DNA from 3 places in the Paenibacillus sp. NPDC058174 genome. Region 1 is predicted to be linked to each of the others. Evidence: riboswitches for the same ligand, from Rfam matches in the RefSeq annotation. Region 1 holds a riboswitch; each other region holds the start of a gene.
The links. A riboswitch is a leader RNA that binds a small molecule or an ion and turns the genes downstream of it on or off. The one in region 1 is predicted to bind cyclic di-AMP.

Region 1 (3,278 bases):
CTAAACAATAAAATAATAGCGGCCAGTATCAATATAACTGCTGCTGTGTGTCTGGATTTCAACACCTTAGATGCAACTCCCTCTTAATATTTGACGCCGCGAAGCCGATACATCATAAAACAGATGAAATAGATGAAGCTGGTCATGCCAAACAGCATAAACACGCCCGGCGTAACTACCATATACATGCTATACGGAAAACTCCAAATATATGCTGCCAGCAAAATCATGCTTTTCTCCAGCATGAGACCCGTGCCAAAAATAACGGCAGGAAGCACAAGCATCATAAAGGTAATAAATGCACTCGTTTTTTCCAGCCCTGGACCATAAGGATTCACCCATACAAAAATAATCCATAATAAAATCGTCGATATGCTGGCCGTATATCCAATTAGATTCGTCAGTTTGACTACTATTTTTCGATCCATCTCTAATCTCTCCAGTTTCTCTTCCAATTTGCTACAATTCACCTTTCAGTTTACCACTTTATCAATAATTGGAAAACAAAAGAAGCAGCAAAAGTCCTAAAATGACTTTGCTGCTCCCCAAAAGGCTACTATTTTATTGTCCGGCTCTATTAATCAGCTGCCGCACAACTAGGACTGCGCTCCATTTCATTAACGGAAATGATCGCATCGTTCTTCTTGACCGGCTTCGTCCAGTATTGCTCGCTGCCGGGAAGGTCGTCGAACCATTCGGCATCGGGCGGACAATCGAGCGCCATGAACTGCCCGTAATTATCGTCTCTTGACTGATGATACTTAAGATAGGCTTTGCCGTTATCAATGGCCAGAATTTCAATTTTGCCGGAGGTGTGGCTCATGGACAAGCGCACTCTTTTGCCCAAACCGGAAGTTCTTGCCTTCGCTTCCTCTACAATTTGATACACCCGCTCTAGCGGAAGCACAAATTCGCGATTGCCGGCCACCGGCCTGTTGACGAAAAAGTAGTAAGGCGTAACGCCTGCCCACGACAGCTGGTCAAGCAGCTCGCCCAATACGGCCGGATCATCGTTAATGCCCTTAAGCACCGGAGTTTGGTTCACGACAATCGCCCCTGCGTCATGCAGCGCCTTGAACCCTCTTCTAGCTTCTGGCGTAATTTCACGGGGATGGTTAATATGCGCCATGACATAAATCCGCTTCTCCTCCGTCGAATGGGTGCGAATCAGCTCCAGCAGCTCCTCGTCCTGATAAATCCGCATCGGATTGAATACCGGAATTTTGGAGCCGAGCCGGATGATTTTGACATGATCGATGCTTCGGAGTCCTTCAATAATTGTACGCAGCTTGGAGGTTGCCAGAATGAGGCTGTCCCCGCCAGTGAGAAGCACATTGCTGATCTCAGGAGTTTGCGCAATATAAGCAAGCCCCGGAGCTACATCCGACATCGCTTCCTTGACGTCATTGCGGAACAACCGCTTGCGGAAGCAGTAGCGGCAATAGGAGCCGCAAACCTCAGAGACGATCAGAAGCGCCGTCGTCCTGTATTTGTGCTGGCATCCCGGAACGACATAATTTGTATCCTCGTCCGAAGCATCCCAGCGTCCATACTCAGACAGCTCCCCTTCATTGGGGATAACGAGCTTGCGGATCGGATCATGAGGATCATCCCAATTGATTAACTGGAGGTAATAATCGTTGACGCGAAAAACGAATTTGTCCGTAATCGGCTTTAAAACGGCTTTTTCGTGCTCGGACAAATTGTCCATTTTTGCAACATCCGTAATGTACCGTACCTTCTGCACTGTATCTCTCTCCTTCGTCCCATAGGGTGAGAATAAAGGGAGCCTTTTGTGTCAAGAAGCCAGTGTGCCGCCAGCAGGGTCCAAAAAAAGACAAAAAGAGACCCTTAAAAAATAGGGTCTCTGGTTGATCACATTCAATTTGAAGCAGACCCATCCACTGCTGACGAGGTTAGCTGACGGGCTCGGGTAAGATGGTACCCTACATTCGCAAATGATTCGCCCCAATTGACTGGTTCCCCCGCTTCTCGGCCGGGTGCGGCCGAAAACTAAGCGTAGCTTTATTGTAAGCGATTGCAGGCCAATAAGTCAAAGCCGCTAGATGGTGTGGTACTTATACCGGCTCAAGGGCCCCGTAAGGATTGAACTTATAGCCGAGACTGCCGACTGTCAAAATAAACTTGGGGGAGGAAGGGTTCTCTTCGATTTTTTTGCGCAGCTTCGATATGTGCACCTTGACCGTATCTTTAGAGAAATTGCTCTCGTCCCGCCACGCAAGCCTGTAGAGCTGCTCAGTATGGAGCACCTGATTGGGATGGCTGGCCAGCGTCGTAAGCAGCTTGATATCCTTCGGAAGAAGTGTAACCAGCTCTTCACGAACTGTGACGGTCATACGTCTGAGATCGATGCGAAGTCCCGGATATTCCAGCACGTCCCTATCCGGTTCTGGAATAGAGGCTGCCGGGGGCAGAAGATCGCTCCACCGCAAATTCCCCTTCACCCGCAGCAGCAGGTCGAGCGGATCAAACGGCTTCTGAATAAAATCATCTCCTCCTGAAAGGAGCGCATTCACTTTATACTCCTGCTCCCGGTTGCCGGTCACGAATAGAATCGGCCTCCGGTAATGCGTGCGGATATGACGGCAAAAGGTGACGCCATCCATGTCCGGCAATTGAATGTCGAGTATGGTTAAATCCGGTTCCTCCGCAGCAAACAAATGGAACGCCTCTGCAGCGGATAACGCATTTCGAACCGTGTAACCCTCATGCTGAAGAAAAGATGTCACGATACTCTGAACATCTGGATCATCCTCAATGACGAAGATGATTTTTGGCCTCATATGGTTAACCTCCTAAAGACGGTATCTCTACAATATCACAGTGATCCTATCAACATTTTATGACAGATTGCTGTCGATTAAAATAGAATATGCTAGGATAATAGTAGAAAACATCGAATGCTCAGGAGGCCTCACCATGAGAAAAACATTGGCAGAACACAACCGGGTGTTTGCAGCCACCATATTATTATTTCTCATTGCGCTGACGGCACTGTGGCTGGTATTTATTCCGCAATGGAAACCGTTCTCCGGCGACGCTTCCTTAATCCGGCTTACGGACGGCAATGGACACTATAAAGGCAACAATTCCATGCAAGTATTGCCCGACCGGGAAGGCATGCTGGAGTATGAACAGGTTGTTTCTCCCCGCATAGCCGAGCAGTTTCTTCCGGCAGACGGACGCGCCGCATTCGGCTTGTCCGCAAGCACCTATTGGCTTCGGATGACAGTAGTGAATGAAAGTGAGACCGGGGA
Region 2 (3,278 bases), on a different contig from region 1:
GTTAGCTGCATCGGGATGTACAATCAAGCCCGCGCCCATTAGATCATCCCAAGTAATCTCTCCAGCACCCTCGCCCTCCGGATTTTCCGTCCGCAGTTCAGATAAAGCTTGCCGGATCGCATCCGGGCTTGCATTCTCGATGCCGATATCGCCCTTGTACAGCGCCTTCTCCTGCGGCAGAAACGCATGCTTGCAGCCAGGCACCCGCTTCGCCACGATTTTACGGATACGTTCACCCGCATGGTCGGGATCGGTAAATATAATAACGCCGCGGCGCTCCTGCGCCAGCTCAATGCGGCGGAGCACCTCCTCGCCGATTGCCGAGCCGTTCGTCTCGATCGTATCGGCTTCTACCGCACGTTTCACGGCTACTGTATCGTCCTTGCCTTCCACCACGATTATTTCTTTAATCAACGATTTACATCCCTTTCTTGCACCGCCAGATCCCTTCTTTGTGACCGGGCATATTTTATCCCAGCGAACCGCAACATTGCTGCGGCTGACGCCGTCTAGACTTATGTACGTGAAAATACAAAAAAGAAGAGGCAATGCCCCTTCTTATCATATAAGGCTTTATAAGTTTTTCCAATACAAATCGACTTATATTCCTTGCACGCTAGCTAGATGTCGGTTTATTTGGTCCAAGAACGTATACGGTGTAGCCCTTCTTGCGCCCAAACTTATTCGCCAGCTTGGAGCTGTCGAAATAAACGTCGATCTTGCTGCCCTTAATGGCACTGCCCGTATCTTCCGCGCGGCGGAAGCCGATGCCTTCGATATAGACCCACCAGCCGATAGGAATGACTTTCGGATCGACTGCGATCGTGCGGCCTTCCTGAACCTTCGTACCGGAAGCCGTTATACCGAATTGCGGATGGCTCTCGTCCTTGCCTGTAGATTCCATGTCAGCGGTATAGGCCGTGAGCGTTACATTATTCAATATCTTCTTGGCTTTGAACGAAACACCGCGTTTCGTGAACGTCGCCAGAGTCGTGCCGCTATTCGATAGCGTCTTCACCTTCGGCTCCGGTTTTTTCGTTCCGATCGCAACAACCTGGTTGACCGCTTTCGATTCAACAACTTTGTTGACGATCTTCTGAGATACGAGAACTCCATTCTCGTATTGCCTTTGTACATGTTCGACGACAAGACCCTCTTTGCCGGTCTGCACCAGCTTCTCTTTGCCCTCTTCGAGGCTCGGGTCTTGCTTTTTAACGATCGAGAATGGCGTAACTCTCTCCGATTGAGACACTTTCGTATCGACGCGAGTGACCGTTACCGTCATCGCATCTGTAACCAACGTACCCCGCGAAGGTGTTACCCGATCCTGATCGCGCACAGCAATATTTAATTCTCCAATCGCTGCTTCGACTGTCTTCTCCGTCGTGTACACCGTTGATGTCTTGCCGTCCGCTACTACAACGAGCGGTACCGCGAGCTTAACCTCGATCCGGTCACCGTCTTTGATCGACGCATTGAGAGGTGCTGAAACCTCGTCATGCGGGCCGATCGTAATAGCTTGTTCATCCAGTAGGCGTTGCAGGACCCATTGTTTTGTTTTCACAACGGTTTCTTGTCCATTCACCACTACGGATACGCTTTTGTCAGCCGTTCCGTACAACAACACCAAAAACATGAAAGTCATAGCGATTGAGATAATGGCACTTAGAAGAATCAAACGCAAGTTTTCATGCTTCCATCGCAATGCGAAAGACATGCTGGATGATCGTTTCCCATGGGTCTCCTTAGCTTGGATAATGCCCACTTCATCGGTCCTCCTTCATAGCCCCGCCGCCCTTGTGTGACGCATGATCATAATTGACGCGACTATTAAGTATATTGGCGTGCAAGCACGCTCCAGTGCATTTCCTAATTTCTCGCAGCCTCTCACCCCCTGAGACTTACCCTATGTCGACCTTTTCCGAGATATTCAGAAAAGAAAAAGAAGCCTTCGACAGAGGATCTGTTTCGTGGCTTCCCGGATTGTCGGTAGACTTCAGGAATGGTGAATGCACGAGATTGATCGCTCTCTATTTACGCTTACGAGGTTAGCTGTCGGATTCGGGCAAGAGAGCTGCCCTATCGACGGTCGAATGCTCATGGCAAACGCCGCCAAATTCACCCCATTGAGAAACTTCAAAAGCTCGTCACTGCCAAGCCGTCGATGGCTGCAGATTCGATGCCTGGTTCCCCCGCTTTCCGGTTCCGGAAATTAAGCGTCAACTGGAAATCCAATACAAAAACTTAAAGCTCTGAAATGAATCATACCTTCACGGACCACCTGTTGTAAAGAAGCGATAAAAGACGATTTTAGCTAAATTTCTGGATTATGACGGAAAAGAGAGCCGATTTTCGCAATAAAAATCAGTTTTATCGCTTGAAAGGTCTCTCAATCTTTGTTTTTTGGCCTTTTTTATACAATACCAAAACATTTTTTACCGTTTTCCATCGTAATTTTTGCAATTTCATCCACTGTTTTTCCTGTTATTTCTGCTGCAGCCTCCGCTACATAGGTCACAAATGCAGTCTCATTTCTCTTCCCTCTAAATGGATGAGGAGACAAATAAGGGGAATCTGTTTCAATCAAAAGACGGTCTAATGGAACCCTTTCCAAAACCTCTTTTGGCACCCTTGCATTTTTGAAAGTGACGGGTCCGCCGAATGAAATATAGAAGTTCATATCCAGGCATTTTTGAGCCGTTTCCCAGCTCCCGGAGAAGCAGTGCATGACCCCTCCAACCTCTGCTGCATTTTCTTCCTTAAGCATTCTGATTATATCCTCATGAGCGTCCCGGTTATGGATAACGATGGGCTTGCCCACCTTGCGGGCGAGCCGGATTTGCTCCCGGAACACCCGGTGCTGAACCTCTTTGGGCGATGTATCCCAGTGATAGTCCAGTCCGATTTCTCCGATGGCGACCACTTTCGGATGCGAGCACAGCTCTTCAATCCATTCCAGATCTCCCGGCTGCATATCAATGCTGTCTACCGGATGCCAGCCGACGGCTGCATAGACGAAATCATACTGTTCAGCGAGCGCCAGCGTCGTCGGGATCGTCTCCCGGTTGAAGCCGATATTAAGCATCAAATCTACACCAGCCTCCCGTGCCCGAGTGATCGCTTCGGCGCGGTCGCTGTCGAATTTGGAGCTGTCCATATGCGTATGGGTGTCGAATAAAGAAATCATTTTCAACCTTCTCCTTCTATATATATGTAATCGGAATGGCTGTCCCAATTCCGGGTGTATGGAGTCATTTTCCAGTTGAACGGCTACAGTC
Region 3 (3,278 bases), 610 kb from region 1:
CCAAGCCAGTGTAGGCAGCAGCCAAAGTGTGCCTATATTGTACGGCGAGGTTGTCGCATCCGTCGTCGACCAGGAGCCGATCCCCTTTTCGAGAACGATGAATATAATCGATTGCAATCCCAGTAAAATAAGTGCCAGCAAATAGGACAACCCGACGCTGCGCCATACATGATCACCGTAGCCTCGTTCTCGGAATCCCGGCCATAGCGGGCGTTTGTTGGAGCGCCACATGCCGTCGCCGGCAACTAGCGAGAAGTAGACGGCCAGCGCTACGGGAACGAGCATGACGGCCGATATAATCTGCATGACGAGTTTTCCTTGAGCCGTCATGATTTCTTCACCGGATTGCGCCATAACGCCATCCATCATATCCAGGTTGCTGTAAATGTAGAAGATCGTAAATAATGCACTGATAAACAGTCCGCGTTTGAACGTCGTATGACGACGGTAGAGCACGGCATAAATAATGGCCAGCACGAGCGTCATCAGCGCCATGTAAAGCAAGCTGACAACCGATAAGACGTTAGCGATGCCTTTTTGCTTGTCGACATTGGATACATAATCTGCAGGCGCTGTAAAGACAGCCTTATAACGGTTAATGACCGGCTTTCCGTCAGAGCCGCTTGCAACTCCGACTGTAACTCTCAGATCGGCCTCCCCGAGCTTGTACCCCTTCGGATAAAAGACGACTTCCCCTTTCGGAGACGTGCTCGTTTCCGCCAGTTCCTCTTCGCGGAAGCCTGCGTCCATTGCCGCTTGCGTAGCTTTGAGGACGAGGCTTTCATCTTCAGGGAATGGCACTCCGCCCTTCCAGTTCCAGCCGACAATCTTGCCTGTCGTCATATGTACATACACAAAGGCGTTAGTGCCGTCGTTCATTTTCAGCTGAACCCGGAACGTATCGTAAGGAAAATCGCTGCCGTACGTTTTATCAAATTTGGTGGTTAATTTCTGCTTGGAGAAATAACCTGCAGCCAGACTGTCTGTCTGATAAATCGTATGCGCTTCGACCGGTTCCACGCGGAACTTCTCCTTGGCGAATTGCAGCGCCTGCTGCTCTGCTTTGCTTTTGCTCGCTTTGACCGATGCGATCGATTCTTCTTCCATGGAGCTGCTGCCTTGAGCCGGAAGGATCTGAGCCAGAACGAAAATAACGGCGCCAATAACGGCGGCCCACATAAATCGTTTCCAGTCGCCAGGGGCAATAGAATTAACCATGATTCACCTCGTTTTGGTATCAATATAGGCCATAGTACGGCGGAAAACAGATAAAGTAACAATACCATAGGACTCCCTATTTTATCCAATGCCAATTCAGCGGAAAAAGACCATGTAAAATATTGAACTTTGACCAGCGGCCTGTAAAAGGGAGAAATAACGAGCGGCGAGAAGCCCGGCATATGCCAGAGCTGCCCATTGGCTGAATTTGAATGAATTGAGCTTATTTTATGCACATTGCTTGTTTTGTATTGCAGTTGAAATAGGCTTATAATCGGTATCATTGTTAATTGAATAGATCAGCCGAATTTCCGCAAGAAAACGGGGGAACCATATCGTTGCCGGTACGTATTATTTCCGAGCAGCATGGGGTGAATTTCGGTGAAGTTTGTCTACGGCCAGCAGGGCCGCAGCATGCTTTGCTGAATAGGGCCGCCTTTCCAGGCCCGAATCCGTCAGCTAACCTCGCAGGCTGTATGGAACAGGACTCATCGCAGCAGCATTGGGTTTCCGGTGCTTTTTTTTATGCTCAAAAAACGGGTAAGGGATGCGTGTCATGTTGAAATTTATCGATGTTCGCAAATGGTCACCGCCGCGCATACTCGTATCCGGCTTTGCGGCTATTATCTTTATTGGCGCTATTCTGCTTAGCATGCCGTTTGCTTCGGCTGATGGAACGCGGCTAAGATTTCTTGATGCCTTATTTACAGCAACGTCTGCGACCTGCGTAACGGGACTGGCGGTTGTCGATACCGGCACCTATTTCTCTACGGCAGGCCAGCTTATTATATTGCTTTTAATTCAAGTCGGCGGCCTTGGCTTTATGACGATGGGCACTCTGTTCGCGCTTGTACTCCGTAAACGAATCTCACTGAAGGAACGTCTCGTTCTTCAGGAAGCGATGAATCAGTCGAGCATGGAGGGCATTGTTAGGCTGATCCGAAAAGTGTTTATTTACTCCTTATCGATCGAAGTAGTTGGCGCGCTGCTGTTCACCATCCGTTTTTCCTTCGATATGCCGCTTGGAAAAGCAGCGTACTTCGGCCTGTTTCATGCCGTATCCTTTTTCAACAACGCAGGATTTGATATTTTCGGTCATTTCCGGGGTTTAACTGCCTATGTCGGCGATCCTCTGGTCAATATTACATCGATGCTGCTGATCGTGCTTGGCGGCCTCGGCTTTATCGTCATATCCGACCTGCTTGAAATAAAGAAAAACAAACGGCTGTCGATGCACAGCAAAGTCGTGCTTTCGATGACCGGGACGTTGATCCTAGTTGGCGCAATCGTTATTTTCATCTTTGAGTTCTCGAATACGAAGACATTGGGTTCCCTGAATTGGGGCGAAAAGGTGCTGGCTTCTTTCTTCCAGTCCATTACGCCGAGAACGGCAGGCACAAATACGCTAGATTACTCCTCTTTGCATCAGGCAACCTTGTTCTTCACCGTCATTCTGATGTTCATCGGCGCTTCGCCGGGCTCAACGGGCGGCGGGATTAAGACGACCACCTTCGCGACGCTGATAGGCGCTGTAGTGGCAATGGGCCGCGGCCGTGAGGATATTGTCATGTTCCGTTACCGGCTGGGCAAAGACCGGATTTTCAAAGCGCTGACGATAACGATGCTGTCGCTGGCGCTCGTCATTGGGGTTACGATGCTGCTGACGACGACGGAGGATCATCAGTTCATCCTAATATTGTTCGAAACGACCTCCGCGTTCGGTACAGTTGGATTAACGGCGGGTTTGACACCAGATCTGTCGGACTTCGGCAGAGTAGTCATTGCGCTGACGATGTTTGCAGGCAGACTGGGGCCTTTGACACTTGCTTATGCGCTGGGACCAAAAACAGAAAAAGAGCTGTATCGGTATCCCGAAGGTAAAATTACTATTGGATAGAGAATGGGGATAATTAAGAAATGAAGAACAAGCAGTTTGTCATCGTCGGTCTTGGCAGGTTCGGATCCAGCTTGGGGAGAGAGCTGATTCAGCTTGGCCATGAGGTGCTCGGCATCGATAAGGACGAAGAGGCCGTACAGGAAATGTGCGACGTGCTGACGCA

Region 2: it holds a riboswitch for cyclic di-AMP, as region 1 does, so the genes downstream of both, ACFVVF_RS28460 (resuscitation-promoting factor) here and ACFVVF_RS12605 (KamA family radical SAM protein) in region 1, are expected to answer to the same signal.
Region 3: it holds a riboswitch for cyclic di-AMP, as region 1 does, so the genes downstream of both, ACFVVF_RS15315 (TrkH family potassium uptake protein) here and ACFVVF_RS12605 (KamA family radical SAM protein) in region 1, are expected to answer to the same signal.

Annotation. Positions count from the first base shown of each region.
Region 1 is NZ_JBHVUY010000002.1:223,307-226,584, reverse strand. Features, by position in the region: gene ACFVVF_RS12615 (hypothetical protein) at 1-65, opposite strand, end outside; gene ACFVVF_RS12610 (hypothetical protein) at 84-428, opposite strand; gene ACFVVF_RS12605 (KamA family radical SAM protein) at 578-1,747, opposite strand; cyclic di-AMP (ydaO/yuaA leader) riboswitch at 1,891-2,030, opposite strand; gene ACFVVF_RS12600 (response regulator transcription factor) at 2,079-2,804, opposite strand; gene ACFVVF_RS12595 (sensor histidine kinase) at 2,941-3,278, shown strand, end outside.
Region 2 is NZ_JBHVUY010000013.1:77,007-80,284, forward strand. Features, by position in the region: gene rnmV (ribonuclease M5) at 1-414, opposite strand, end outside; gene ACFVVF_RS28460 (resuscitation-promoting factor) at 617-1,765, opposite strand; cyclic di-AMP (ydaO/yuaA leader) riboswitch at 2,022-2,229, opposite strand; gene ACFVVF_RS28465 (TatD family hydrolase) at 2,414-3,187, opposite strand; gene ACFVVF_RS28470 (HD domain-containing protein) at 3,271-3,278, opposite strand, start outside.
Region 3 is NZ_JBHVUY010000002.1:833,226-836,503, forward strand. Features, by position in the region: gene ACFVVF_RS15310 (CPBP family intramembrane glutamic endopeptidase) at 1-1,218, opposite strand, end outside; cyclic di-AMP (ydaO/yuaA leader) riboswitch at 1,510-1,707, shown strand; gene ACFVVF_RS15315 (TrkH family potassium uptake protein) at 1,775-3,115, shown strand; gene ACFVVF_RS15320 (potassium channel family protein) at 3,136-3,278, shown strand, end outside.